4 regions of the Delftia sp. DLF01 genome follow, and region 3 is predicted to be linked to each of the others. Evidence: predicted binding sites of a transcription regulator. Region 3 holds the regulator's gene; each other region holds the start of a gene.
The links. The regulator LexA, encoded in region 3, represses DNA repair genes until DNA is damaged. The targets are predictions, from matches to a motif close to ACTGTATNNNNATACAGT.
Positions count from the first base shown of each region.

Region 1: the regulator LexA is predicted to act here: its motif matches at 1,720-1,737, upstream of recA (recombinase RecA).
Region 2: the regulator LexA is predicted to act here: its motif matches at 5,325-5,342, upstream of IB269_RS02220 (DNA topoisomerase IV subunit B).
Region 4: the regulator LexA is predicted to act here: its motif matches at 5,392-5,409, upstream of IB269_RS19485 (LexA family protein).

Region 1 is NZ_JACVAZ010000002.1:1,292,652-1,299,946, forward strand. Features, by position in the region: gene IB269_RS14320 (sensor histidine kinase) at 1-251, opposite strand, end outside; gene IB269_RS14325 (response regulator transcription factor) at 346-1,020, opposite strand; gene IB269_RS14330 (MarR family winged helix-turn-helix transcriptional regulator) at 1,120-1,620, opposite strand; gene recA (recombinase RecA) at 1,768-2,871, shown strand; gene recX (recombination regulator RecX) at 3,074-3,550, shown strand; gene yddG (aromatic amino acid DMT transporter YddG) at 3,547-4,467, opposite strand; gene IB269_RS14350 (hypothetical protein) at 4,490-6,370, opposite strand; gene argC (N-acetyl-gamma-glutamyl-phosphate reductase) at 6,367-7,295, opposite strand, start outside.
Region 2 is NZ_JACVAZ010000001.1:484,452-491,746, forward strand. Features, by position in the region: gene IB269_RS02185 (cupin domain-containing protein) at 1-203, shown strand, start outside; gene IB269_RS02190 (hypothetical protein) at 591-875, shown strand; gene bamC (outer membrane protein assembly factor BamC) at 1,059-2,171, opposite strand; gene dapA (4-hydroxy-tetrahydrodipicolinate synthase) at 2,213-3,109, opposite strand; gene IB269_RS02205 (class I SAM-dependent methyltransferase) at 3,185-3,754, opposite strand; gene IB269_RS02210 (hypothetical protein) at 3,826-3,975, opposite strand; gene IB269_RS02215 (MFS transporter) at 3,989-5,215, opposite strand; gene IB269_RS02220 (DNA topoisomerase IV subunit B) at 5,376-7,295, shown strand, end outside.
Region 3 is NZ_JACVAZ010000003.1:228,176-235,470, reverse strand. Features, by position in the region: gene IB269_RS16265 (DUF4124 domain-containing protein) at 409-939, opposite strand; fluoride riboswitch at 1,143-1,206, shown strand; gene crcB (fluoride efflux transporter CrcB) at 1,288-1,674, shown strand; gene IB269_RS16255 (AAA family ATPase) at 1,853-2,410, shown strand; gene IB269_RS16250 (FecR domain-containing protein) at 2,458-3,429, opposite strand; gene IB269_RS16245 (sigma-70 family RNA polymerase sigma factor) at 3,434-3,910, opposite strand; gene IB269_RS16235 (hypothetical protein) at 4,165-4,587, opposite strand; gene lexA (transcriptional repressor LexA) at 4,750-5,424, opposite strand; gene IB269_RS16225 (asparaginase) at 5,523-6,512, shown strand; gene adk (adenylate kinase) at 6,605-7,261, opposite strand.
Region 4 is NZ_JACVAZ010000003.1:941,345-948,639, forward strand. Features, by position in the region: gene IB269_RS19450 (PilX N-terminal domain-containing pilus assembly protein) at 1-433, opposite strand, end outside; gene IB269_RS19455 (prepilin-type N-terminal cleavage/methylation domain-containing protein) at 430-1,290, opposite strand; gene pilV (type IV pilus modification protein PilV) at 1,253-1,774, opposite strand; gene IB269_RS19465 (GspH/FimT family pseudopilin) at 1,798-2,310, opposite strand; tRNA gene IB269_RS19470 (tRNA-His) at 2,736-2,811, opposite strand; tRNA gene IB269_RS19475 (tRNA-His) at 3,069-3,144, opposite strand; gene IB269_RS19480 (SurA N-terminal domain-containing protein) at 3,219-5,114, opposite strand; gene IB269_RS19485 (LexA family protein) at 5,425-5,868, shown strand; gene IB269_RS19490 (Y-family DNA polymerase) at 5,878-7,164, shown strand.

The sequences.
Region 1 (7,295 bases), on a different contig from region 3:
TCGTCGGCGCGCAGGATCTCGCTGGCCGATTGCGGCAGGTTGAACAGCACCTTGCCCTGCTGCACCATCACCAGCTGCGCCAGCGCCTGGGCGTTGTACTCCAGCGCACGATCGAACGGCTTGTTGGCCAGGCCCTGGGCCACCAGCCAGGTCAGCGCCAGGCTCACGGGCCACAGCAGCAGCAGCGGCGTGAGCATCCAGTCAAGGATCTCGCCGAACAGTGAGCGCTGTTCACGCTGGAAGATTTTCATCGGCGGGCAGCCCTCACGACGGGTTCACGGCCCCGTGGCATCCGCCACTATGCGCAGGCAAGCCAACCCGGGCCTGACAGCCAGGGCAGCGGCCTCAGGAAGCGATCTTCTCAAGGCAGTAGCCCAGGCCGCGCACGGTGGCGATGCGGATGGGGCCGCGCTCTATCTTCTTGCGCAGGCGGTGGATATAGACCTCGATGGCGTTGTTGCTGACCTCGTCGCCCCATTCGCACAGGCGCTCGACCAACTGGTCCTTGCTGACCAGCCGGCCCGCACGCTGCAGCAGCACTTCCAGCAGGCCCAGCTCGCGCGCCGACAGCTCGACCATCTTGCCGTCGATGGTGGCCACGCGGCCGGCTTGGTCGTAGACCAGGGGGCCGTGCTTGATGGTGCTGCTGGCGCCACCCATGCCGCGCCGCGTGAGAGCGCGCACACGCGCCTCCAGCTCGGACAGCGCAAACGGCTTGGCCATGTAGTCGTCGGCGCCGTAGTCCAGCCCCTGCACGCGCTCTTCCACGCTGTCGGCCGCCGTGAGGATGAGCACCGGCAGCGCATCGCCCCGGCCGCGCAGCTTCTTGAGCACTTCGAGCCCGTGCATCTTGGGCAGGCCCAGGTCCAGGATGAGCAGGTCGAACTCGCTGCTGGTCATCAGCGCGGTATCGGCCTCGCTGCCGTTGGCCACATGGCTGACCACGGCGCCCGAGCCGCGCAGGCTGCGCAGCAGACCATCGGCCAGGACCTGGTCGTCTTCGGCAATCAGAATGCGCATGGGGTTGTCTCCTGAAATACAGACGCGCTCTGGATGTTGGAAATGCGCGTCTTTGATTCCTAGGATTCTAGGATGCGCCCCGCCCCACGGGCAGGGACCTTACCCGAGTGAGCCGCCGCCCGCATAGGCCTCCAGCCCCAGCGCCACCACGGTGGCGATGTCGTCGCCGACTTCCTCGCGGAACTCGGCCTCGGCCTGGGACACGGCGTCATGGAAGGCTTGCAGCCATGCCAGGCCCGCAGGCGTGAAGCGGATGCGGCGTGCGCGCGCATCGCGCTCGTCGCTTTCGCGCGTGACCAGGCCCCAGGCCTCGCACTGGGCCACCAGGTCGCCCATGGACTGCTTGGTCATGCCAGCGCGCTCGGCCAGGTCGGTGAGCCTGTCGCCAGCCAGCGACAGATGCCGCGTGATGTGGATGTGGGCCGCACCCACCTTGTCGCGCGCCGCAAGATTGGACAGCGCCAGCGGCACCTCCACATCGCGCGCCATGAGCTGCAGCACACGCGCGTCGAACCGCCGCATGGCATGGCCGAGCAGGCGGCCCAGGTGGGTCTGGCGCCAGGCGTCGGCGGGCGGCGTGACGGGGGAAAACTCACTCATGGATGCATTGTGGAGGCAAATCCAACAAGTCAGGAAAACTGACTAAAAACACCAACAAAACAAACCAACAAGCCCATAAACTACTGTTCAAGCATCCAGCCTGAATGCAAATACAGAGCTGAAACCCCAGCCAACCCAGGAGTCCGCATGAACACCGCCGTCACCACCGCCAACAGTGAAAAAGCCAAGGCCCTGCAGGCCGCACTCGCCCAGATCGAAAAGCAGTTCGGCAAGGGCACGATCATGCGCCTGGGTGAAGGCGAAGCCATCCAGGACATCCAGGTCGTCTCCACCGGCTCGCTGGGCCTGGACATCGCCCTGGGCGTGGGCGGCCTGCCCCGTGGCCGCGTGATCGAGATCTACGGCCCTGAATCCTCGGGCAAGACCACGCTGACGCTGCAGGTCATCGCCGAAATGCAAAAGCAGGGCGGCACCTGCGCCTTCATCGACGCCGAGCACGCACTGGACACCAGCTACGCCCAGAAGCTGGGCGTGAACCTCAACGAAGTGCTGATCAGCCAGCCCGATACCGGCGAGCAGGCCCTGGAAATCGTGGACAGCCTGGTGCGCTCGGGTGCCGTGGACATGATCGTCGTGGACTCGGTGGCCGCCCTCACACCCCGGGCCGAAATCGAAGGCGAGATGGGCGACCAGTTGCCCGGCCTGCAGGCCCGCCTGATGAGCCAGGCGCTGCGCAAGCTGACAGCCACCATCAAGAAGACCAACTGCATGGTCATCTTCATCAACCAGATCCGCATGAAGATCGGCGTGATGTTCGGCAGCCCCGAAACCACCACGGGCGGCAATGCGTTGAAGTTCTACGCCTCGGTCCGCCTGGACATCCGCCGCACCGGCACCATCAAGAAGGGCGACGAGGCCATCGGCAACGAGACCAAGGTCAAGGTCGTCAAGAACAAGGTCTCGCCTCCATTCAAGACCGCCGAGTTCGACATCCTCTTCGGCGAAGGCATCTCGCGCGAAGGTGAAATCCTGGACATGGGCGTCAACGCCAAGATCCTCGACAAGTCGGGCGCCTGGTATGCCTACAACGGCGAGAAGATCGGCCAGGGCCGTGACAACGCTCGCGAATTCCTGCGCGAGAACAGCGGCTTGGCCGTGGAGATCGAGAACAAGGTGCGCGACAGCCTGGGCATCGCCCTGCTGCCCACGGCCGGTGGCGATGCCCCCGAAGCCAAGGCCGCCAAGGCGGGCAAGGCCAAGGCCGACAAGGACGGCGTGATCGAAGCCTGAGCGGCCTGACCCCTCACTGCAGGCGCTGCCGCGCCTGCACACACTGTGTTTGCCATCTTGGCGCAGGCTCACGTCTGCGCCTTTTTTATCGCCGGGACGCCCCAAGGCAAAAAAGCGGCCCCCTTGGGGGGCAGCGGACCTTGCGCAGCAAGGGGAGCGTGGGGGCCTTTTTTATTCGGGACGATTCAGGAGACATTGCCGCATGGGATTCGCCAAGCTGTCGCTCAAGGGCCGGGCGCTCAAGCTGCTGGGCCAGCGCGAACATTCACGGCTGGAGCTGGAACGCAAGCTCGCCCCCCATGTGGAGGAAGGCGAAGACCTGGGCGCCATGCTCGACGCGCTGGAGCAGCGCGGCTTCATCAGTGCCCAGCGCGTGGCCGAGTCCGTGCTGCACCGCAAGGCCGCGCGCTTTGGCACGGCACGCGTGGTGCAGGAGTTGCGCAACAAGGGGCTGGACGACGGACTGGTGCGCGCCGCCGCAGAGCAACTGCGCGCCACCGAACTGCAGCGCGCCCTTGCCGTATGGCGCCAGCGCTTCGGCGCACCACCGGCCACACCGCAGGAACGACTCAAGCAGATGCGCTTTCTGGCCGCCCGCGGTTTTGGTGGAGAAATTGCGAGCAAGGTGCTGCGGGGCCGCAGCGAAGACTGGGATGCAGGAGCAGAGGACGAAGGCTAGTCTGCGCGCCGGGTCGCACCCCAGCACACCAGCGACCCCACGGTCACCAGCACCACGCCCTGCCAGAAGCCCCAGCCCGGCTGCACCTGCAGCCAGGCACTGGCCAGCAAGGCAGAGAACACGGGCGTGAAGTACGACGCTGCAGCCATCACGGCCAGATGCCCGTGCTGTATGCCGTGCTCCCAGCAGCTGTAGCCCAGGGCGGTGAGCCCGCCCACGGCCAGCAATTGCAGCACCACGGTGCCCGACCATTGCATGCCTCCTTCACCGCCCAGCCACAGCCATTTGATCCACAACGCCAGCGCGGTCCATATCAGGAAAAGGCCCACGGCATTGTGGCCACCGCCCCAGCGCCGCGCAGCCAGCGAATAGCAGGGCCACAGCAGGGCGGCGCCAAAAGCGAGTCCATACGCCAGCGGGTTGGACAGCATGTGGTCCGCCATGCCCCGCAGTTGCAGCGAGTCGCCGCCCAGCACGCGCGTCAGCCCCCACAGGCACAGCAGCACGCCGGGCCACAGCCACCAACGCGCATGCTGCTGGCGCAGCAGCACGGCCAAAACGATGGTCAGGCTGGGCCACAGGTAATTGATCAGCCCCAGCTCCAGCGCCTGGGCGCGGTCCTGCGCCAGGCCAATCGCCAGCGACAGGCAGATCTCGTAGACCGCAAACAGCAGGCCGCAGCCCCAGAAATAGGCCGGATGCATGGCCCGCCACTGCGAGGGCCTGGGCAGGCCGCGCACGGCGGCCACGCACAGTGCGCTGACCGTGTAGAGCATGGCGGCGCCGCCCACGGCGCCCAGCGGCTCGGCCACCGAGCGCATCAGGCCCACGGTGCAGCTCCAGCACACCACGGCCAGCAGTCCGATGGCGGTGGCCCGGCCGGCGGCCACGGGGGAGCTGTTCTGCAGGGAAGACACGTCGATGGCTGCGCGCGGCAGATCAGTGCGGCTGCAGCAGCTGGCGCAGCGAGTGGTACAGCGCATCCGAGCCATGCGCGGTGTTGTCCGCATCGAACGAGAACTCGTTGCTGGACTGCGTGCCCGTCGCATCCTCGGGCCGGGCTTCCATGAAGAAGGACAGGAAGCGCGCACCCTGGCGGCGGTGCATGGTCAGCACTTTCTCCAGCCGCTGCGGCGACAGGGCCACCAGCGGATGGAACTCCGTCACGCCATAGGCCGTGTGGCCATAGCGGCGCAGCATCTGGCCGACCAGCGGGCCGTAGGTATCTTCGCCGTACAGGCTGACACCCAGGGACAGCCCCGGCATGCGCTGCAGGCTGCGCTCCACGGCGTAGCGGTTGGCGTCCCAGCTCGGATTCGCATGGGGGTTGAGCTGGTGGGCAAAGCGAGGAACCCGGCCCAGGCAGCCGTGGCCGATGTGCTCGGAAAAGCCCTGGATGTAGTCGGCCACCTGCTGCTCGCGGAAATCGTTCCAGTCCGTGACCAGCGGGTTGTAGAACAGCGCCAGCCGGTCCTGCGGGCTGTCCACCCAGAATTCCACGCCGTCCGGCAGCTTGCCGAAGTCGGGCAAGGCCTCGGCGGCATGGGGCCTGGGCTCGCCCTGGTTGCGGTCCATCACGGCGATCTGGCGCGTGGCCAGCAGGCCCAGGCTGCGTCCACCGGCCTGCAGCACCACGTCGATGCGGTGCAGGCCCTCCCCCAGCGCCGGATAGCGGATGTCGGCACGCCAGCCCACATCGGGCGTGAGGAACCCGGGCTTGGCCTGTGCCACGTCTTGGCGGTGCATGTGCACGGGGGCGTGCGAGTAAGGATGCCCGTCCACGAAGACGGCCACGGCCAGCTGCTTTTGCAGCTTCGCATCGGGCGAGTGGACCCAGCCGGACACGGGCACGGTGCCGGCTGCATAGCTGTCGATGTGCTGGAAAAAGTTCTGCAGCGGCTCGCTGCGGATGTTGCGCGACGGCGGCTCGACCGCTTCGAAGCTGTCAAAGCCGGACTTCAGGTGGGCATTGAGCCGTGCGATGTCGCCATAGCGCTGGCGCAGGAATGCATGGAAGCCCGCCACGGAGGCCGGGCTGTAGTCGGTGACCGCATAGCCTTCGGCCGCGAATCCCATGCCGGCCTCGAATCCCGGGAACAGCTGGTGCGTCTCGCCAAGCACGGTGAGGGCGCGCAGCTGGTGCATGGCGGCATCGCCTGCGGCGCACATGCGCTCGGCCAGGGCATCGACGACCAGTTTGCGCACGCGCGTGACTTCGTTGTCCTGCCGGGCGACCGACCACGGGAAGATGCGCGCGCCCAGATAGCTGTCCAGCGGCAGCGGCCCCTTGGGGGTCCACGCAAGATTGGCGGGATCGGCGGCCAGGCGCTCCTCGGCCTTGGAGTGCACCTCGAAATGCGTGGCGAACAGATACAGCACCACGGGTCGGTGCGCCTGCGCCACCGTGCGCACCACGCGGTCCAGCGCCTCGCCCCGGACTTCCCAGGCCTGGCCATTCCACTGCACATAGCGCAGCAGCGGCACGCTGAGCGTATAGCCCAGGTCCAGTTCACCCTGGGGCCGGCCCAGGCGCTGCAGCGTGGCTTTCACCATTTCTGCGGCCGAGCCCTGCGGACCCAGGCAACTGGCGGGTATCTGCTGAAATTCCTTGGGAAAGTCCTCGCGCAGCCCGTCCTGCACCAGACAGGCCTCCATATTGCCCAGCAGCGGACTCAGCAGCAGGCGCGATGAAGACGGCAATGCAGGCCGCAGCTTCCAGGCAAACACAACGACCAGCAGGCACAGCACGGCCAGGGCCAGGACATGGCCCCAGACCGGACTGCGCCGGCCCGGCAAGGACGGGGGCGCGGGGGGCCTCACAGGCCCAGCATGATCTGCAGGTTCTGCACGGCGGCGCCGCTGGCGCCCTTGCCCAGGTTGTCCAGGCGGGCGATCAGCACGGCCTGGCGGTACTGCTCATTGGCGAACACGCGCAGCTCCAGCTTGTTGGTGTCCGTCAGCGTGTCGGCGGCCAGCTTCATGTCCTCGGTCGGCGGCAGCACCGACACCCATTGCTCCGGCGTGTTGGTGGCCGCGTAGTGGGAGGCCAGCGCATCGTGCAGGTCGGCCGCCTTGGGCGCGCCCGGCAGCAGGTCCAGATGCAGCGGCAGCTGCACCAGCATGCCCTGGCGGAAATTGCCCACGGCGGGAATGAACACCGGGCGACGCGTCAGGCCGGTGTATTGCAGGATCTCGGGAATGTGCTTGTGCGTCAGGCCCAGCGCATAGGCCTCGTAAGGCGCGGCCGTGCCGGCCTCATAGGCTTCGATCATGCTGCGGCCGCCGCCCGAATAGCCGGACACCGAGGGCAGGCTCAGGCCGTGGTCGGCGGGGATGAGGCCCGCGGCAACCAGCGGGTGCAACAGCGCGATGGCTCCCGTCGCATAGCAGCCGGGGTTGGACACACGCTTGGCAGTCTTGACCGCCTCAAGCTGGCCGGAACGCAGCTCCGGAAAGCCATACACCCAGTCGGGCGCCACGCGGTGGGCCGTGGATGCATCGATGATCTTGATGGTGCGGCCGGTCTCGGCCTCGATGGAATCGACCATGGCCACGGTCTCGCGCGCGGCATCGTCATGCAGGCACAGGATGACCAAGTCCACGCCGGCGATCAGCGCACGCTTGGCGGCAGGATCCTTTCGCAGCTCGGGGGCAATGCTGACCAGCTCCACGCCGGACAGATCGACCAGACGCTCACGGATCTGCAGCCCTGTCGTGCCTGCTTCGCCATCGATAAAGACTTTTG
Region 2 (7,295 bases), on a different contig from region 3:
CGCGCATGATGTATGACGCAAAACACATCTTCATCAACGGCGAAAGCTATCTGGCCGGTGGCCGCGATGCCACCCTGATGCGCAAGCTGGCCGATACGCGCGCCCTGTCACGCGCCGATCTGGCCAAGGCCAGCGATGACGCGCTGGAGCTGCTGTCCTCCTGGTTTGACGCCGGCTGGGTGCGAGGCGGGCCGCTGTCCTGAACCGGGTAGACGCTGTGGCGCAGTCATGCTAAGTTCGGGCATTCACCGTTGACAGCGTTCTGCTGATTCAAGGCGGACTCCGATAGATTTGTAAAGAATTGTCTTGGGTTCGTCAGTAAATTGACAGCAACCTGGTTTTGTTACACAGTGGACGCCAAGGCAGCTTCTTGCTGCCGCATTCGGACTTGGCAAGAGGATTTGTGCGGAATTGTTCAGAGGTTGTCAGTTTCAGTCAGCCTCGAAAAAATCTCCCTATAATTCGCTCCAAGTCGAATGAATGTGTTTGACGTGGCCTGGCTGCCGCGTACCGGTTGCCCGCATCCGGTGGCGCAAGTGGCGGGGCCCCTCCTGTGTACTGTCTTCTTACCTACTCTCTAGGAAACTGTGATGAAGAACTCTCTGATCCTGGCTACCGTGATCGCTGCTGCAGCTCTGGCCGCTTGCGGCAAGAAGGAAGAGGCTCCGGCCCCCGCTCCCGCACCCGCCGTTGAAGCTCCCGCACCGGCAGCTCCCGCTCCCGCAGAAGCTCCTGCTGCTCCCGCCGCCGACGCTGCTGCTCCCGCAGCGCCTGCCGCTGACGCTGCAGCACCTGCTCCCGCTGCTGACGCTGCCGCTGCAGACGCCGCCAAGGCTGCTGCCGACGCTGCCGCCAAGGAAGCCACCAAGCAGTAATTCGGCCCTCGCCGATGGCAGAGGTTTCGGCCTCTGCCGCGAAAGAACCGCATCCTTCGGGCTGCGGTTTTTTTTCGTCTTCGCTTTGCTTTGGTCCAGTAAAAAAGCCACCGGCAAATGACTGCGCGGTGGCTGCAAGCCAAGGGCGGACGCTGCCGCCCCAAGGCCCGAAAAGAGGCTTGCTTACTTCATGTCGTCGGTGATGACGCGCACGATGCGCTGGGCATTGGCCGATGTCTCGGGCTGGCCCTGGGTGTTGAGCACGGTGACGGTGGACTTGTCGCCTTCGCTGCGCACCTGGATCTGGTACTTGACCGGCGCGGCCGCATCGGGCGAGCGGCTGAACAGCTTGCCGAAGAAGCCCTTGGGCTCGACCTTGGCGTCAGGCGCGACATAGCGCACGAAGTAGATGCCGCGGCTGCGGTCACGGTCCTCCACGGTGAAGCCCGTGCGGTCCAGGGCCACGCCGACACGGCGCCATGCGCGGTCAAAGCCTTCGTCGATCTGCAGCACGGGCTGTCCGTTGGCGGATTCCATGCGCACGCTGCCGGTGGCGGCTGCCGTGGTGGTGTTGGCCTTGGCCACGGCATCGGCCTGCTCCTGGCTCACGCCTAGCTTGACCATCAGGCGGCGCAGGAATTCGGTTTCCAGTTCCGGGTCGGAGGGGCGCGGCTGCCAGATGGTCTGGTCCTTCTGGGCGCTGGTGTAGACCTCCTGCATGCCGCGGTGCGTGATGTAGACCTCGGTGGAGCCGTCGGCCGAGCGCTCCAGGCGTGTGCGGAAGCGGTCGCGCTCGCTGGTGGAGTACAGGCCGTCGAAGACCTTGCCCAGCGTCTTGCGGATCACGTCCTGCGGGATCTTGGCGCGGTTCTCTGCCCAGTCGGTCTCGATGATGCCCAGCTGGCGGTCTTCGGTGGTGAAGATGAAGCCGTTTTCCAGCCAGAAGTCGCGCACGGGCTCCCACAGCTGGTCGGCCGGGCGCTTGATCACCAGCCAGCGCTGTTCGCCATTGCGCTCGATGCGCACATCGCCCATTGCAACGGTGGCCGTGCGGCCTTCGCTGGGCTTTTGCGCCTTGGAGTTGGCTTCCATGGCTGCGGCGGAGACCACGCCGCCGGGCACGGCATAGCGGGAATCCGTGGACAGCTGGGTCAGATCCGGGGGGACTTCCAGGGTGGGCGCCTGCTGCTTGCCGGCGCTCTTGTAGTCGATCTTGCTCTCTTGGAACGTGGTCGTGCAGGCTGTCAGGCCGATGGCCAGGCTCAGCAGGCTCAGACGTGCAATGGGCTGTTTCACGCGAATATCCTTGGTGCGTTCGGTCGGTGGGGCGGGGCGCCTCACAGCAGGCCAGCGGAGCCCAGGGCGGCTTCCACGGTGGCTTCCAGGTTCTTGCTCAGAGGTGTCATCGGCAGGCGCATGGCCGGGCCGCACAGGCCCAGGCGCGCTGCGGCCCACTTGACGGGAATGGGGTTGGCCTCGACGAAGAGGTTCTTGTGCACGGGCATCAGGCGCAGCTGGATGTCCATGGCAGTGCGCACATCACCGGCCAGGGCCGCCTTGCACAGATCGCTCATCAAGCGCGGTGCCACGTTGGCCGTGACGCTGATGTTGCCGTGGCCGCCGCACAGCATCAGGGCCACAGCGGTCGGATCATCGCCGGAGTACACGCCGAAGTCCTTGGGCACTTCACGGATCAGCCACTGGGCGCGCTCGATGTTGCCCGTGGCCTCCTTGATGCCGATGATGGCGGGGATCTGCGCCAGGCGCAGCACGGTGTCGTGCTGCATGTCGGCCACGGAGCGGCCGGGCACGTTGTAGAGCACCACGGGCAGGTCGCCCACCGCTTCGGCAATCGCCTTGAAGTGCTGGTACTGGCCTTCCTGCGTGGGCTTGTTGTAGTAGGGCACGACCTGCAGCTGGCTGTCGGCGCCGACCTTCTTGGCGTAGCGGGCCAGCTCGATGGCTTCGTGCGTGCTGTTGGCGCCGCAGCCGGCCATCACGGGCACGCGGCCTGCGGCCTGCTCGACGGACACGCGGATGATTTCGCAGTGCTCCTCCACGTTGACGGTGGGGGATTCACCTGTCGTTCCCACCACGCCGATGCAGTCCGTGCCTTCGGCCACATGCCAATCGATGAGTTTTCGCAGCGCCGGGTAGTCAACACTACCGTCCTCGTGCATGGGCGTGATGAGGGCAACGATGCTGCCAGTGAGAGCGACGGAGGAGGATGTCATGTCCGCAAGAAAAAACGGGAAAGGATCATTCTAACGAGTGTCGGAGGCAGGCCCAAGGCGGGCGCCTGTAGGGATTCAGGCGATTGCAGAGCCTGACGCCTTCTGATGCGCCAGCATGGCCACGGGTTCCCGGCCTGTTGCATCGGGGCGCAGTGCCGCAATGCGCTGGACCATGCGATCGGGCTCGCCCAGCTGGCCGTGCTCGTAGGCCACGATGTGCCAGCCCGCGCAGGCCTGCAGCAGCTCGCCGGGCGCCAGCAGGAAATCGGGGCGGGAAGGCTTGCCGAAAGCCTCGTTGCCCTGGGCAAAGGTTTCGTACAGCAGCACGCCGCCGGGGGCCACGCTGTCCAGCAGTGCCGGCCACAGCGGGCGCCACAGATAGTGGGTCACGACCACGGCGCCGAACTGCCGGCCGGGCAGGGGCCAGGGGCCGTTTTCGATGTCGGCGCACAGCAGCTCGCCCACGCCCTGCAGGCCGGCCAGGGCCTGGGCGTCGCGGTCCACGCCGGTGACGGCGTGGCCACGCGCATGGAACCAGCGCATGTGCCGGCCGGGGCCGCAGGCCACGTCAAGCACCGAGGCCTGGGGCGCCAGAAGGTGTGACCAGCGTTGGATCCAGGGCGAGGGTGGCGTGGCTGCGTGCATGTGCAATTTTGGAAATAAAGTGAAAGCGGCCGACATTGTGCCGGCAGGCCTTCGCAGCTGCCGCTTCCATTTCAGAAGCAGGCCCAGATCTGGTCTGCCATGCCCAGCATGAACTGCGGCTGCAGGTAGAGCATGAAGACCAGGCCCAGCACCAGCAGCACGGCGGCCCACAGCGCCAGCCTGCGCAGGATGCGTGGGCGGGGCCTGGTGGATGTGGTCATGGATGTCGTCATCTCAGGCAGCGGCCTGGGCCGCGCGCAACCGTGCCACGGGGGCTTCGCGGATGGGCAGGTTCAGCAGGCCGGCGGCCACGCCCAGGCCGATGGCCAGGTACCAGACCACCTGGTAGCTGCCCGTGTGGTCATAGAGATAGCCGCCCAGCCAGACGCCCAGGAAGCTGCCCACCTGGTGGCTGAAGAACACCATGCCGCTCAACATGGACAGATGCTGCACGCCGAAGATCTGGGCCACGGTGGCGTTGGTCAGCGGCACGGTGGACAGCCACAGCAGGCCCATGGCGGCAGAGAAGATGTAGACCGACCAGGGCGTCAGCGGCGCCAGCAGGAAGAGCACGATCACCACCGAGCGCGTGAAGTAGATGGTGGACAGCAGGTAGCGCTTGGGCAGGCGCTGGCCCAGGTTGCCGGCCACGTAGGTGCCAACGATGTTGAACAGCCCCACCAGCGCCAGCGAGATGCTGGCCACCTGCGGTGCCAGGCCGTAGTCCTTGAGGTAGCTGGGCATGTGCACGCCGATGAACATCACCTGGAAGCCGCAGACGAAGTAGCCGGCCGTCAGCAGCACGAAGCTGGGCGTGCGCAGCGCTTCGGCGACGGCCTGGCCCGCGCTCTGGTCGCGCACGGGACGGGCGTTGCCGGCCTGGAAGCCGGGCTCGCGCAGGCCAAAGGCCAGCGGAATGATCATCAGCGCGCACAGCGACAGCAGCAGCAGGGCGTTGGACCAGCCGAAGTTCGCGATCAGGCTGCCTTCCACGGGCACCATGAAGAACTGGCCGAAGGAGCCCGCCGCCGCCGTCACGCCCATGGCCCAGCTGCGCCGCGCCACGGGAATCTGGCGGCCCAGCACACCGTAGATCACGGCATAGGTGGTGCCTGCCTGGGCTGCGCCGATCACCACGCCGGCCGTCAGGGCGAACCAGGTTGTCGTGGGCGCCATGGCCATGCCGGCCAGGCCCAGCGCATACAGCAGCGCGCCCACCAGGAGCACGCGGAAGGCGCCGAAGCGGTCGGCCAGCATGCCGCCGAAGATGCCGAGCACGCCCCAGGACAGGTTCTGGATCGCGATGGCCAGCGCGAAGGACTCGCGCGTCCAGCCCATCTCCTGGGTGATGGGCTGCAGCCACAGGCCGAAGCCATGGCGGATTCCCATGGACAGCGTCACGACTGCGCCCCCGCACAGCAGTATCTGCACCATGGACATGGGTTGGTTGTTTTTTTGCATGCGGCAAACTTTAGCGAAACTCCGGGTTTTGCGCTGTGCCGCTTGGGTCGCCCATGCGCCAGCGCGGCCCTTGATGGCAGCGGCTTTTTCGGGATAGTCAATGTCAATGACTGTGAATGCATCCAGCACTGAGCCGGGCCGCGCACTACAATCCGCCCCCATGGCAGTCAAACCATCTCCCACTTCCGCCAGCGAATACTCCGAAGGCTCGATACGCGTGCTCAAGGGCCTTGAGCCCGTCAAGCAGCGTCCCGGCATGTACACGCGCACCGACAACCCCCTGCATGTGCTGCAGGAGGTGATCGACAACGCGGCCGACGAGGCACTGGCCGGCTTCGGCAAGAAAATCCGCTTCACCCTGCATTCCGACGGCTCCTACAGCGTCGAAGACGACGGCCGGGGCATCCCCTTCGGCATGCATCCCGAGGAAAAGGCGCCCGTGGTGGAGCTGGTCTTCACGCGGCTGCATGCGGGCGGCAAGTTCGACAAGGGCAAGGGCGGCGCCTACAGCTTCTCGGGCGGCCTGCACGGCGTGGGCGTCTCGGTCACGAATGCGCTGGCCACGCGCCTTGAGGCCTGCATCCACCGCGAGGGCAAGGTGGCCACCATCGCCTTCTCGGGCGGCGACGTGGTCGAGCCCCTGCAGTCGCGGCCGCTGGCCGCGGGCGAACGCAAGCAGGGCACGACCGTGCGCGTGTGGCCCGATGCCCGCTATTTCGAATCGCCCCAGCTGCCCATGGGCGAGCTGATGCACCTGCTGCGCAGCAAGGCCGTGCTCATGCCCGGCGTCTCGGTGACCCTGGTCAACGAGAAGACGCGCGACACCCAGACCTGGCAGTTCAAGGGCGGCCTGCGCGACTACCTGCAGCAAAGCCTGCATGGCGAGGCGGTCATCCCCCTGTTCGAGGGCGAGGGCTTTGCCGACCGCCACCACGACAGCTTTGCCGAAGGCGAGGGCGCCGCCTGGTGCGTGGCCTTCACCGAGGATGGCGCACCGCTGCGCGAAAGCTATGTCAACCTGATCCCGACCACCGCCGGCGGCACGCATGACAGCGGCCTGCGCGACGGCCTGTTCCAGGCGGTCAAGGCCTTCATCGAGATGCACTCGCTGCTGCCCAAGGGCGTCAAGCTCATGCCGGATGACGTCTTTGCGCGCGCCAGCTATGTGCTCAACGCCAAGGTGCTGGACCCGCAGTTCCAGGGCCAGATCAAGGAGCGCCTGAACTCGCGCGATGCCGTGCGCCTGGTCAGCGGCTATGTGCGCCCCGCGCTAGAGCTGTGGCTCAACGAGCACGTGGAATGGGGCCGCAAGCTGGCCGAGATCGCCATCAAGGCCGCCCAGACCCGCCAGAAGGCGGGCCAGAAGGTCGAAAAGCGCAAGGGCTCGGGCGTGGCCGTGCTGCCGGGCAAGCTCACCGATTGCGAAAGCCGCGACCTGAGCCTGAACGAGGTCTTCCTGGTCGAGGGCGACTCGGCCGGCGGCAGCGCCAAGATGGGCCGCAACAAGGAAACCCAGGCCGTACTGCCCCTGCGCGGCAAGGTGCTCAACACCTGGGAAGTGGACCGCGACCGGCTGTTCGCCAACAACGAAATCCATGACATCTCGGTGGCCATCGGCGTGGACCCGCATGGCCCCAACGACACGCCCGACCTGTCGGGCCTGCGCTACGGCAAGGTCTGCATTCTTTCGGATGCCGACGTGGACGGCTCGCACATCCAGGTGCTGCTGCTGACGCTGTTCTTCCGCCATTTCCCCAAGCTCATCGAGGCCGGCCACATCCATGTGGCGCTGCCGCCGCTGTTCCGTGTGGACGTGCCTGCGCGCGGCAAGAAGCCTGCGGCCAAGATGTACGCGCTGGACGAGGGCGAGCTGACCGCCATCCTGGACAAATCGGCAAAGGACGGCGTGCCGCGCGAGAAATGCCAGATCAGCCGCTTCAAGGGCCTGGGCGAGATGAATGCGGAGCAGCTGTGGGAGACCACGCTCAACCCCGACACGCGCCGCCTGCTGCCCGTGCAGTTCATGAACCTGGACTTCGCGGCGGCCGAGCAGGTCGTCACCAAGCTCATGGGCAAGGGC
Region 3 (7,295 bases):
GTACCAAATCTTGGACCTGTCGTTACAGAAGCCTCACAGATGTCAAGGCTCAAACCGGCGAAGTGCGGCCGTTGGCCCACCATGCCAGCCGCACAGGCTGCTTCTGAATGGCAAGCTGCATCTTGCTCCGCTCGCACCGTGATTTATCCAACGAGCGCAGGCAGGCAGGCCAAGGTCGGCTCCGCGCAACCGTATCAGTGGCTTACACACTGGAACGTCTTGGCGACAACGATGTCGAGAAGGCTTGGTGGATGGCCGCCTGTTGGCAAGGTCGGTGAAGACCGGGTTGGCGGCGGTCTGAAGAGGCTGCTTGGCATTGGGAGAATGCCTGAACATGTTCCCCCGCTGGTGAGTGGCGGGAAAGAAGTCATGATTGCGCTCGATATCTGGCAGTTCCGTGCCTGGTTCTCATTGAGAAACTGGTTGCTGAATGGAGTGAGGTACTCGCGGTGTCCCAATCACCTTCGGCGGCTCCTGCATCAGGGGCGTATTTGAGCCGCATGCAGCATTGACACCCGTGATCGCGGCATTGGTCCGCATCCGTTTTTCGTCTTGGGAAATGGTGCGAATGCTGGAGACGAATTCCAGCTCCTTGCGCGCCTGCTTGCACTGAAGGGACGCGCCGAGCTGCTCCGGCGCAGGAGCAGTTGTCTGGCGGGCTTGCTGCTCGATGACACGCTGCTGGCTCTCGATCTGGCGCTGCTGCATTTCGTTCATCTGGCGCTGATACTTTTGTTCATTCGCCTGTGCTGCATCAGCCCGTTCACGGGAAATCTCATCGTCCGATTTTTTGCGCTGTATCAGAGCTCCAGTGTCAGTGCTGCTGCAGGGACTGTCTGAGAAAGTCGACTTTCCAGAAGCATCCTTGCATTGAAAGACCTGGGCTGCGGCAGGCAATGCGAAAAGTGCTGTAAAGATTGCTGTGGTCAAGAGTCGCATATGCATATCGATGAATTGATAGGCCTGATCGGAATCGAATTACAGACGAAGCATAGTCCTTTGACCCGCATGCCCGGCAACTTTCGTCTTGGTTTGAATGGCCCGCTTCACTCGGCGTCCCGCAGGGCAGCGCGGCGGGCTGCTTCAGCGGTCTCCTGAGCCTGCCAGGTCCAGAGTAAACTCGCCGCCGCAGCCAGCACTCGCTGCACGACGGGAATGGAGCTTCCCGAAACCGCCCTGCGAAGGGCTGATGGCTCCTGCCTTGGTGGGATGGGTCCTGCCGGTGGCGGGGCCATGTCTTGATCCTGCCCGGCACGCCCGTCCCGGTTATTCGATGAAAGGACGGTCATGGGGTTCTACGGTTTCATTCTGGTGTTCGTTGGAGGCGGCCTGGGGTCTGCGCTCCGGCATGGCACGAACTTGCTCGCGCTGCGGCTGGTGGGCAGTGCGTATCCACTGGGTACGTTGGCGATCAATGTGCTGGGTGCCTTCGTGATGGGGGTGGCGGTGGAGTGGTTTGCGCTCAAGACATCGCTGCCGCAGAGTGCGCGGTTGTTCATCACCACGGGCATTCTGGGTGGCTTCACCACGTTTTCGACGTACGCGCTGGAGGTCGGCATGCTGTATGAGCGTGGCGACTGGCTGGCCTCCGTGCTGTATGCGCTGGGCTCGCTGGTGTTGGGCGTGGCTGCGCTGTTTGCGGGGTTGGGGCTGGTGCGCATGGTGGCCCACTGAGACACCGTGATTGCGCTATGCTGTGTGCCATGGCCCGCCTGAACGCAACGCAGATTATTCGCACCATCCATTGGATGGTGGGTTAGCCAGCGGCCTTCAGCGCCATGCAACCCGCCCAGAGGAGGCGGGTTTTTTCATTCCGTCTCCGGGGTTTTCTCAAGCCTTTCAGGAGATGGATATGCAGGTTTCCGAACAGTCCCGGCCCCGTTGCGCAGAATATGCCGATGCCCCTGCCGCCAACGCGCGGCTTGCCACGCTGCACATGGTTTGCGGCAAGATCGGCTCGGGCAAGTCAACGCTGGCGCGGCAATTGGCGGCCGGGCCCGGAACGGTGTTGGTCAGCGAGGATTCCTGGCTGGCCGGCCTGTACCCCGGGGAGATGCAGTCGGTGGCCGATTACGTGCGTTGCAGCACGCGGCTCAAGGGGTTGATGGGGGCGCATGTACAGGCGCTGCTGGACGCTGGCGTGTCGGTGGTGCTGGATTTTCCGGCCAATACCCTGGAGGGGAGGGGGTGGGCGCGCAGCGTGTTCGAGAAAGTGGACGCCTCGCACCGCCTGCATTTTCTGGATGTGCCTGACGAGGTCTGCAAGCAGCGCTTGCGTGTGCGCAATGCGGCAGGCGAGCATCCGTTTCAGGCCAGCGATGAGCAATTCGACCTGATCACGAGCTACTTTGTCGCGCCCTCCGACGAGGAGGGCTTCGACGTGGTGCATCACCCGTATGCGCCGGTCTGAAGTGCCGGCCTGGACAAGAGACTTCGCCACGGCCTCATCCCATCATCTCAGCTTGATCGCGCTTGCACCTCCACCCAATAGCGGGTGCGGCTGCGCAGTTGCAGAGGAAAGCGGCTGACGAGCGCGGCCAGTGCGCGATCCGTGTCATCCACGGGAAAGGCGCCCGAGACAAGCATCCCGGCGACCTCGGCCGAGCAGCCCAGGTAGCCGGGCCGGTAGCGGGCAAGGGCGTCAATCAGCTGGCCCAACGGCATGTCCAGCGCGACCAGTCCGCCTTCATGCCAGCTGGCTGCAAAGGGGTCTGCGGATGTAGGCGGCTGGGTGGCGCTGGACGAGAAGGCGGCCTGCTGTCCGGCCTGCAATTGCGCGGAGGGTGCATCGCTGTCCAGAGGCTGCAGGCGCACGGCCTTTTCCTGCACGGTGACATGGCACAGGCCATCGTCCGCAAGATGGACCGTGAAGCGCGTGCCCAGGGCCAATACGTGGCCTTGCGGGGTCTGCACGCTGAAGGGGCGGCCCAGCGCGTCGGGCTCGGTGGCGACGAGGATGCGGCCACGGTGCAGGCGCAGCAGGCGCTGGCGGTCGTCGAAAACGGTGTCCAAGGCGGTGGCCGTATCCAGGGCCACCAGGGAGCCGTCGGGTAGCGTCAGATCCCGGCGCTCGCCCGTGGCTGTACGCTGGTCGGCCTGCCAGCTTTCCAGTGGTGCGCCTTTCCAGGCCATCCAGGCCGTGGCGCCGCTGCCCAGGCCCAGAGCCACGCCGCGCATCACGGAGCGGCGGGTGGGCGAGGCGCGACGGCCCAGCGCCTGGCGCGCCAGGGGGGCGGGCAGATGCGACAGCTGCGCGGTGACGGATTGCACGCGCAGCCAGGCGCGCTGGTGGGCGGGATCGGCCTCATGCCATTTCTGCCAGTCCTGTTGCAGGCCCGCTGTGGCAGAGGCGCCGCGCAGTTTCACGTGCCAGGCGGCGGCCTCATGCAAGGCGCGGCGGTCGTTGCCTTCCAGATGTCTCTCGCCCATGTGGCTATGCCAGGACCAGGCAGCAATGCTCCATCGCCCGGGTCAGGTAGTTGCTGACGGTGCGCAGCGATACACCCAGGCGCTGGGCGATCTCTGGGTAGCTCAGTTCCTCGAACTGGGCCAGCACGAAGGCTTCGCGAACCTTGGGGGGAAGGCCCTGGAGCATGCGGTCCACATCCAGCAGGGTCTGCTGGACGATGGCCTGCTCTTCGGGCGAAGGCGCCAGCGATTGCGGCAACTGGGCCAGATAGTCCAGATAGGACTGCTCCAGCGTGCGGCGGCGAAACAGGTCGGCGACCAGGCCCCGGGCGATGGTGGCCAGGTAGCGCCTGGGTTCGCGGATGTCCTGCTGCGGCAGGGGCGAGCGCAGCAGGCGCACAAAGGTGTCCTGGGCTAGGTCGGCGGCATCGTCACGGTTTCCCAGGCGTTTGCGCAGCAGGCTTTCCAGCCAGGGATGGTGATTCTGGTAGAGGCTGTGCACGGAGAAGGCTGGGGCGGAGGAGGCGGGCGCAGTGGCAATCGCTGCTGCAAAAGATAATAAGAATGCTTATCAATTATCTTTCAGGCCGGCGCCCCTCCCGCAAAGAGGGCGTCCACTTGTTGCATGTGCGCTACAGGGCAGTGGTGGCCGCCAGCCTGCACCAGCTTTGCGCAGGCCGATTCCTCGTGCGGCACGCGGTCCGCGCCGCCCAGGTTTGTGTCGTGCAAGGTGTGTCGCACACCTTGCATCGGGCCTCAGTTGGCTGCCGGTCCGCCATGCGCCTCCATGCGCTCCAGCGCAGCGCAGACATCGGCCATGCGCCCGGAGATGAACAGGCATTCCGGCTGCTCCTGCGGCGACCGCTGGATGATGCGCAGGCCTGAAGGCTGCTCAGGTGCGGATTGCAGGGCGGGCTGCGTTGGCAGCAAGGGCAGGATCAGCTGGGCATCTCCATGGTCTGCAGCGCGTGCGGCCTTGCTGCGGCGCTGCTGGCTGCGCCGGCGTGCCTTGCTGAAAGAGATCACGTTGGCGGACTCGGGTGCTGCAGCAGGTAATGGCTGGCACGCAGGGGCTTGTGCAAGTGGCATGGCCGACTCCATGGCGGTCGCAGTCAGGCGGATGCCATGTGCCAGGCGCAGGAAGGAAAAAGAAGACAGTGTTGGCAGAGCGAATCCCATGTGACGACTCCTGTTGGCGTGTTTCAAAGAGGCATGGACACAGGCAGGATTGCGGTTTGCGGGCAAAGCTCCGCCCAGGGCGAAGCTCCAAGGCTTCGCGCCTACCACCTGGGCGGTGCGTGAAATGGGGTGAGGCGGCCTGAGAAGGGCCGCCAGTCCGGCTTACATGGACATGCTGTTGCGGATCAGCCCCACGGCCAGGCCTTCAATGGCAAAGGCCTCCTCGGGGGCGACGCGAATCACCGGGTAATCGGGGTTTTCCGGCAGAAGCTCCACGCCCTGCGTGGTGCGGCGCAGGCGCTTGACGGTGACTTCATCACCCAGGCGCGCCACGACGATCTGGCCGTTGCGGGCTTCGTGTGCGGACTGCACGGCCAGCAGGTCGCCGTCCATGATGCCCGCGTCGCGCATGGACATGCCGCGCACGCGCAGCAGATAGTCGGGGCGCGTCTGGAACAGGCTGGGCTCGACGGAATAGGTTTGGTCGATATGTTCCTGGGCGAGAATGGGCGAGCCCGCCGCAACGCGGCCCACCAGGGGCAACATCAGCGGTGCCAGGGCCGACAGCGGCAGTCCGAAGCTGGTGCCGCGCGCGGCATTGATGTTGCGCACGGTGTCGGTACGCAGGCGAATGCCGCGCGAGGTGCCGCTGACCAGTTCGATCACACCTTTGCGGGCCAGAGCCTGCAGGTGTTCCTCGGCAGCGTTGGCGGACTTGAAGCCCAGCGTGTTGGCGATTTCCGCGCGGGTGGGAGGCGCGCCCGTGCGGGAGATGGCGGCCTGGATCAGGTCCAGGATCTGTTGCTGGCGGGCGGTGAGCTTGGGATGGTCGAGCATGGCGTGCGTCCGGTCCTTGAGGGCAGATGGCAGGCTGGGAGGCCATCTGATGATTTATACAGTATCTGTATTTTTAACCAGTTTTCCAAGAGGTGCAAGTGGGGCAGTCAAAGTTGGTGATTCTGGGCACGGGCGGGACCATCGCCGGCCGGGCGGATTCGCAGTCGCAGGGCGTGGGGTACAAGGCCGGGCAGATCACGGTGCAGTCGCTGCTGGAGGCCGTGCCGGACCTGGAGCAGCAGGCGCTGGGACCCGTGCAGACGCAGCAGATCGCGCAGGTGGACAGCAAGGATATGGACTGGCCCGTGTGGCGCGCGTTGCTGCGCGCCTGCACGCAGGCACTGGAGGATGCGGACACACGCGCCGTGGTGATCACGCATGGAACGGACACGCTGGAAGAGACGGCCTGGCTGCTGCACAGCCTGCTGCCGGCCACCAAGCCCATTGTGCTGACCTGCGCCATGCGCCCGGCCACGGCCCTGTTGGCCGACGGGCCGCAGAATCTGCGCGATGCCGTGACCGTGGCTGCCAGCGGCGGGCGCAGCGGCGTATGGGTGGTGGCGGGCGGCGAGGTGCATGCGGCAGCCCAAGTGCAGAAGGTCCATCCCTACCGGCTGCAGGCAATGCGCTCCGTGGAAGGCGGGCCGCAGGCGTTGGTGGAGGAAGGGTGTGTGCGCTGGCTGGTGCCCGATGCGCCGTCCTCCCCCTCCGCACCGTCCACGCGGGCCATGGTGCCTGTGACCATGTCATCTGATCTGCTGGCGCTGGATGAGCTGCCCTGGGTCGAGGTGGTGTTCAGCGGCGCCTTGGCGCGTGCCAGCGGCGTGGATGCGCTGGTGGCGGCAGGCGTGCGTGGCATCGTCGTGGCTGGCACGGGCAATGCGACGGTTCACGAAGGTATGGAAGCGGCCTTGCAGCGTGCCCGCGACAGGGGTGTCTGGATCTGGCGGGGCACGCGCTGCGCTGAAGGCCTGCCCGTGGCCTCGGGCCTTGGGACCAACCCGGCAGAGGCTGATCTGGCGCAGCTGCCTGTGGCAAAGGCCCGGATTGCGATGATGCTGGCGCTGGCAGCACAGCCGCGCGATTGAGCCGGGCGGCGACGCCGGCATTTCTTCAGTTGCTGGCGGTCAACAAAAAAGCACCCGGCGGGTGCTTTTTTCGTTGCGGCACATGGCCTGCATCACTCAGCCAGTGCAGCCAGTGCGCGTTGGGTGATGTCCTCGACCGAGCCCAGGCCGCTGATGGCGCGGTACTTGGGCGCCGCTGCGGCTTCCTTTTCGGCCCATGCGCGGTAGTAGTCCACCAGGGGGCGGGTCTGGCTGCTGTAGACGTCCAGGCGCTTCTTGACGGTTTCTTCCTTGTCGTCTTCGCGCTGCACCAGCGGCTCGCCGGTCACGTCGTCCTGGCCTTCGACCTTGGGTGGATTGAACTTGACGTGGTAGGTGCGGCCCGAGGCGGGGTGGGAGCGGCGGCCGCTCATGCGCTCGATGATGGCATCGAAGGGCACGTCGATCTCCAGCACGTAGTCCAGCTTCACGCCGGCGGCCTTCATGGCGTCTGCCTGGGGAATGGTGCGGGGAAATCCATCAAACAGGAAGCCGTTGGCGCAATCGGCCTGGGCGATGCGTTCCTTGACCAGATTGATGATCAGGTCGTCGCTGACCAGTTGGCCGGCGTCCATCACGGCCTTGGCCTGTTGGCCCAGGGGCGTTCCGGCCTTGACGGCGGCACGCAGCATGTCACCGGTGGAAATCTGGGGGATGCCGTACTTCTGGCAGATGAAAGCGGCTTGCGTGCCTTTGCCGGCGCCGGGTGCGCCCAACAAAATCAGTTTCATGGAAGTCCTTGAGGAGAGTAGAAATTCTTGTCTG
Region 4 (7,295 bases), 710 kb from region 3:
AGGCGGTCGTGATGTATCGGGGATACCAGTACCCATCGGGCTTCTGAAACCCGGCCGCCTTGGCCTTGGTCGTCCGAAAATCCGTGCCGAGCCCGATGGAGTCCGTACGCACGTCGGACACCGAGCAGGGAATGCCGCTGCCCTCGGCCACCGGAGTGCCGGCGCCTTTGCAAGACTTGAGCGCGACGGCATGCTCCAGCAGCTTGCGCTCGCCTTCTCGCAGCGTGCCATCCGCGGTTTCATACAGCCGCTGGCTATCCACCATGTTGGCGGCGATGCGCGCCTCCAGCGTGGCCACGCGCATGCCGACCACCGCCAGCAACAACACCAGCAGCAGCATGATCATGGACACCAGCAAGGCATTGCCGCGCTCGCGCTCGCGCAGGACACAGGACATGCAGCGGCGGCTCCGGGCTCCGATCAGCGCGGTCATGGCATCAGATTCCTCAGGGTGAGTGTGCCGGTGGCCAGTCGCAGCAGGGCGCCGGCATTCGCATCGCATCGGGCCGCGGCGCCGCCCAGTTGCGCCCAACGCTCGCAGACGGTGGAGGCCATGCCCTGCGTCACCTTGCCGGAGCTTTCCAGCAAGAGGGCAAGGCGCAGGGAACGGATGGCTTCCTGCTGCCCGGGCAACGTGGCCGCGAAGGCATCGACCCGACGTATCGCGCCGGGCGCTGTCTGCCGATCGATGCCGAACTCGAAATGCACCGCCCGCACGCCATCGGCAAGCGGCACAACCTCCTGCGCAGCCCGGCAGACCAGCACACCACTTTCAACGGTGTATTTCTCCGCGAACATGCCGGTCGCCGGCGCCGGAGCGTCATAGGGGCCGGCGGCTCCCAGGTTCGCGGGCGTGCCCGCACAATCGGTTTCCGCCGCGTCCCGGGGCTGGAAGCGAAGGCAGATGCTCTGCGCGTCAGCCGCGTAGAGCGCCTGTCCCTGGGCGAACTGGCAGCCGTTGGGATGGGGCGAGGAATCGGCAGGAAATGCGTCGAACATCGCCTGCGAAGGATCTCTCCTGTAGCCTGCCTTGGAAAACTCGGAGTCCAGCACGGCCAGTGCCAGCCGGCTGTTGCCAAGGTTCTCGCTCTGCCCCACGCGAAAACCGAAGCTCGACAGCCCCTGCATGTAGATGGTGGTGGCAATCAGCACGAGGAACAGGCCGATGGCCAGCGCCACCAGAATCTCCACCAGGGACAGGCCCGCCTGGGACGGCACGCGCATGCGGCACGCCCATGCGCCCGGCCCGCGCTCAAAGCCGCGACCGCAGCGTGAATGTGCAAAATTCATTGTCGCTTCCATCCAGACATTGGCCTTTCTTGACCGGCCAGGCCACCGTCACGGACACCAGGCCATCGGCATCGGCGCTCACGGCGAAGGAGCTGTCGATGCGGTCCGCGGTGAGATCGGGCACCAGCTTGCGGGCCCGGTCGCCCCAGCAGGCCAGGCGCTGCTCCCGCGGCTGCGGCAAAGGCTGGCAGGCCGCAGGGGCCGCGGGCATCGCGGCCCCCTGCAGCTTCTGATAGCCGGCCAGTTCCTCCACGGGCGCACCCTTCGCGTCCAGGACCGTGGCCGTATCCCCCCGCAGGGTCTCCAGCAGTTCGGAAGCCAGCATGGATGCCATCTGGCGCCGCTCGGTATCCACGGTGTATTCAATGGCACGCACATGGATGCGCACGGCGCCCAGCAGCCCCACGGCCACCAGCAGCACGGCGACGAGTACCTCGATAAGGCCTGCGCCGCGTTGCCTGCGAGAAGAAAAAGGAATGGACATGTTGCAGACCCGTTGCACGCGCATCAGCAACTGCCGCCGGCAGGCAGCCGCTGCTGGCGCACAAGCCCGGCGCGAGTCACTCTCAGGCAGTGCATGCGCGTGGCATGGCGAGCCGTGACGGTCAGCGTGTACAGCGTGCTGGCGCCGGAGAACTGCCTGGCGGTCCCCGTGGTTTCGAACAGGACGCCCTGGGAAGAATCACCGGAGGGCGACACGGTCACGGCATCAGGCACCCGGGCCTCGCGCACCAGTTGCCCTCCCGACTTGGCGGACCATGTCTGCCCCGCGCCCACGAAGCTGCTTTCCACTCGTTTGTAGACCGCTTCGGAGCGAGCCAGCTGCAGCAACGACTGCAACTCAAGCGCAGCCGAGCTGACGCGCTGGTTGGCTATTTGGACGATGAAGGAAGGAGCGGCCAGAGCGGCCAGAATCGCGACCAGCGCCACCACAACCATCATCTCGATGAGGGTGAAGCCACGGGGCCGTTGCCACCTGCCGCCTGGACAGCCGTTGCGCGTGTAACCGGGATTTTTCATGCAAGCGTGCTTCTCGTTGGCGGGGGACCATGCGACAGGCCTGCAAGCCCTGCGCCATTGCTCTTGATTGATGTTTGCAATCGTAATTCAATAGCAATGCAAAACACCTATTGACACAGGTCATGGGACAAATATAGGACTTGTCTTATAAAAACCTGCGCAGAGCGCAACACCCCATCCAGCAAGCTCGGCGGAACGGCCCGCGCAACGGGCATGGCCACGGTGGCGGTACGGCAGATCGCGAAGTCACGCAGGCAGGCCTCGCATCAAGCGCCTGAAAATCCACGGCAGCATGAGCGGCCGCAATCCAGCCTCAGCGCGATTTGGCCATGCGAATATCCCGCCCGCTTCCAGCCCGAGGAAGAAAAAGTTTCCGCCCAAAGCAAAAATCCCCAGCGCATTTCTGCACTGGGGATTTTCTTGTTTGGGGTGGCTGATGGGGCTCGAACCCACGACAACAGGAATCACAATCCTGGACTCTACCAACTGAGCTACAGCCACCGTTGAAGCATTCGATTATATGCCAAAAACCAGCAGGCAAATGCTTTGGAACAGGCGTTGCGTGACGCATCGGGAGCAGCCGGAACAAAGGCGCATTGGGGGACGCGGGCAACGGGCAGGATGCAACCATCCTCCATGCAGCCGCAGCCGGCAGGAACCTTGCCAGGCGCATCTGGATGCTTCCGGGGACAACCAGTCCCCCCTGCCGCCCAAAGCAAAAATCCCCAGAGCATTTCTGCTCTGGGGATTTTTCTATTTGGGGTGGCTGATGGGGCTCGAACCCACGACAACAGGAATCACAATCCTGGACTCTACCAACTGAGCTACAGCCACCGTAGAAGAACGCTATTCTATTCCAAAAAACTGCTTGATTTTTGAAATTTCTGTTTTGCTAGAAATTTCTCTCATCAGGGGCGCGGGACCTTGATCTGCACCTTGAGCTGTTTCTTGAGAAGCTCGTAGTATGCCATAGCTTCTGCGACCGCAGAGCTTCGCAGGAAGTCCTGCTTCTGCGCGGCAGCAGCCTGTGCATCATCGGCCGGGCGCTCGACGATGCGGTTGATCTTGACCACGGCATAGCCTTGGGCACCCATGTCGACACCCGTCCAGGCAGGCAGCTGAGCGGTCGGTGCGCGCAGGGCGGCATCCACCACTTCGCGCGACAGGCCTTCGGGCTGGTCACGGCTGATCACCTTGGCGGCAGGCAGTTGCGCCGCATCAGGCTTGGCCTTCCATGCGGCGAGCTTGGCCTCGCCATCGGCCTTGGCCAGTTCGGCGGACTTTTGCGCCACGTACAGGGTGCGCAGCTTGTCGCCCACCTCGGCCATGGGCAGCGTACGGGCAGGCGTGTACTCCACCACGCGGCCGGCCACCAGTTGGCTGGAACCCAGCTCCACCGCATCGGTGTTGCGCTTGTTGTTCAGCGAGTCGCTGGAGAACAGCGCCTCCAGGAAACGGGGATTGGCCAGGGGACCCTTGACGTTGGGGCCGGGCTGGCGCGTCACATGGTCTGCCTTTTGCACGGTGAGCTTGAACTTTTCTGCCACGGGCTGCAGGCTGTCCGACTGCTCGTAGACCGCGTTGGAGAAGCCTTCCGCCAGTTCGGCGAACTTGCGCTGGGCCTGCTGCTGCTTGAGTTCGGCTTCCAGCTTGGGACGCATCTGCTCGAAGCTCGGAGCCTTGGGCTTCTTGATGTCCACCAGCGAGATGATGTGGTAGCCGAAGTCGCTGTGCACCACGTCGCTGATGTCGCCCACCTTCATGCCGAAGGCTGCGTCCTCGAAGGGCTTGACCATGGCGCCACGGCCGAAGTAGCCCAGATCGCCACCCGATGCAGCGGAGCCACCGTCCTGCGAATTGGCCTTGGCCAGTTCGGCGAAGCGCTTGGGGTCCTTGCGCAGCTCGGCCAGCAGTTCCTCGGCCTTGGCCTTGGCTTTTTCCTGCTCGGCAGCAGGCGCATCCTTGCTTGCATTGATCAGGATGTGGCTGGCACGGCGCTCTTCGGGGCCGGCCAGGCGCTCGGCGTTCTGGTTGTAGTAGGAGCGCACATCGTCTTCGCTCAGCGTGATGCCGGCCTCGATGCTGGGAACGTCCAGCAGCAGGTATTCCACCTTGGCCTGCTCCGATTGCTGGAACTGGCTGGTGTGGGCATCGTAGTAGGCCTTGAGGTCTGCCTCGGTGGGCTGGACCTTGCTGGCGTAGGCGCTGGCTTCAAAGCGGGCCACCTGCACTTCGCGGCGCTGGTACAGCGCATCGATGGCCTGCTTGACCTGGGTGTCGGTCGCAAAGGCCGTACCCGTCACGCCACCCATCACCTGGTTCATGGACAGTTCGCGGCGCAGGTTGGCCTCGAAGCCTTCGGGCGTCAGGCCCTGCGATCCGACCAGGGCGCGATAGGCCTCGGCATCCATCGAGCCGTCAGGCTTCTTGAGCGCGGCAATCGCGGGGATCTCCTGCAGCGTGCGCACCAGTTGCGCATCGGACGCTGCCAGGTGCATCTTCTGCACGGCAGCGGCCAGCACCTGGTCACGCACCATCTTCTCCAGCGTGGCGTAGCGCGCCTGCGGCGAGTCCAGCAGCTTGGGGTCGATGTTGGGGTTCTCGGCGCGCAGGCGATCACTCTCCATGCGGTGCGCGTTCTCCCAGTCGGCCTGCTTGATCTCATGACCATCGACACGTGCGACGATGACGCTGGACTCTGTGAAGTAGTTCTGGTTCACACCCACGAAGATGAACGAGGGAATGATCAGCAAGAACAACAAGATCATCACGAACTTGGAATGCTTGCGGATGGATTCGAACATGGTCTGTCGTCTTTCAATGGCAGAAATAGAAAAGGCGAACTTTCGTTCGCCTTTTGTTCTTGGTGGGTGCTGACGGGGTCGAACCGCCGACCTACGCCTTGTAAGGGAAAATTCCACCGTTACAAATCAATAGCTTACAGCGTCTACCAACTTCGTCCCACCAGCTTTAAGGAGTCGAAGCGAAACATTCTACTTTCTTCCGCGCATCAGCCTCTCGCTTCGCCGGGTCATATACGCCACAGCGCGGGAACGCGCTGACTTGAGGGAATCTCCGATTACTGTATATTTATACAGCACAAGGAATTCGGCCATGCCCCACCTCATCACCCCCACCAGCCCCGTCGCAGCCACGATGCCTTCGATGCCACTGCCGGCCCCTGACAGCCCGGTACGCGCTGGCTTTCCAAGCCCGGCAGAAGACTTTAGCTGTGCCCGCATCGACTTGGCCAAGATCATGGTCAAGCACCCCCAGTGCACATTTCTCCTGCGAGTGCGCGGCGACTCAATGACGGGCGCGGGAATCTTTGACGGAGATTTGTTGGTGGTTGACAAGTACCTGCGGCCGCAGCACGGCGACATTGTGGTTGCCGAGGTCGATGGAGATTTCACCTGCAAGCGGCTGTGGTCCAGGTTCGACCAGGTGATGCTGCGTCCCGAGAACCCCACGTATCCCGACATCCGGGCAAAAGAAGGCCAACAGCTGGAGATCTGGGGCGTGGTGACGTGTGCCGTCAAGTCGTTCCGCACATTGTGAGATCAGGTCATGTTCGCGCTGCTGGACGGCAACAATTTTTACGTGAGCTGCGAGCGCGTTTTCCGCCCAGCGCTGAAGGGCCTGCCTGTAATCGTCCTGAGCAACAACGATGGCTGCGCTATTGCCCGCTCCGAGGAAGCAAAGGCCCTCGGCATCAAGATGGGTGAGCCCTTCTTTCAGATCAAGCATCGCATTCATCAGGGCCTTGTTGCCCTGTCCGCAAATTTCGTGCTGTACGGCGACATGAGCGACCGCATGATGTCTCTCGCGGCCGGCCTCGGCCCAGAGCAAGAGATCTATAGCATCGATGAATGTTTCATTGGCCTGGCTGGCGTGCACGACGTGACGCGCAGATCCTGGGCAATCCGTGACCGCATCTTGCGCGGCGTCGGCATCCCCACGTGCATCGGCATCGGCCCCACAAAGACCTTGGCCAAGGTCGCCAATCATGTGGCCAAAGACGCGGAGCGCAAGCCCGGCAGCTACCCTGCCTCACTGGCTCAGGTATGCAACCTCACCGAGCTTTCGCCAGCACAGCTGCAGTCGCTGCTGGAAAGCGTGCCCGTGGGCGACGTCTGGGGCGTGGGGCGCCGAATCAAGATGCGCCTGCTGGATCACAAAATCTTCACGGCTTGGGACCTTGCCCGCGCCCCACAGCCGCTGCTGCGCGCCCACTTTGGTGTGGTGCTGGAGCGCACAGCGCGCGAGCTGCAGGGCATGCCTTGCCTGGGGCTGGAGAATGAGCCACCACCAAAGCAGCAGATTGCCTGCACGCGTTCTTTTGGCCGCCCGGTCAGCGACCTGGCGCCGCTGGTTGAGGCTGTCTCCGCCTTTGCCCAGCGCGCGGCAGAAAAGCTGCGCGCACAAGACCACAGGGCCGGCGCCGTGCATGTGTTCGCGCACACGAGCCCATTCCGGGATGGCCCACGTTTTGCCCGCAGCACCACGGTCCAGCTCCAGCAGCCCAGCAGCGACACAGCTTTGCTTGTGCGGGCTGCTGCGCACGGAATCACCAAGATCTACGAGCCTGGCTATCAGCTTTCAAAGGCCGGCGTGATGCTTCTGGATCTCTCCACCGTGGCATTGCAGCAAGCCTCATTGCTCGATGTGCCCACTGACTTCGCACGCGACCACAGCCCACTCATGGAAGCCATGGACCAACTCAATGCGCGATATGGCAGGGGCACTGTAGGCATGGCCAGCGCACAGCAGGAGTCCGGCTGGGGCATGCGCCAGGACCGCCGAACCCCGCGCTACACGACAGAGCTGCGCGATATCCCAATTGCGCGGACGTAACCCCAGGAGACCTTATGAAAATGCCTCTTGATGTTGAGCTTTACCCCACTCTGCTCACGATGCCCAGATGGTTTGGCACCCCAGAGGTCCAGATCCTGCCAGGCCATCCGGAGCACTACTCAATTGATGAG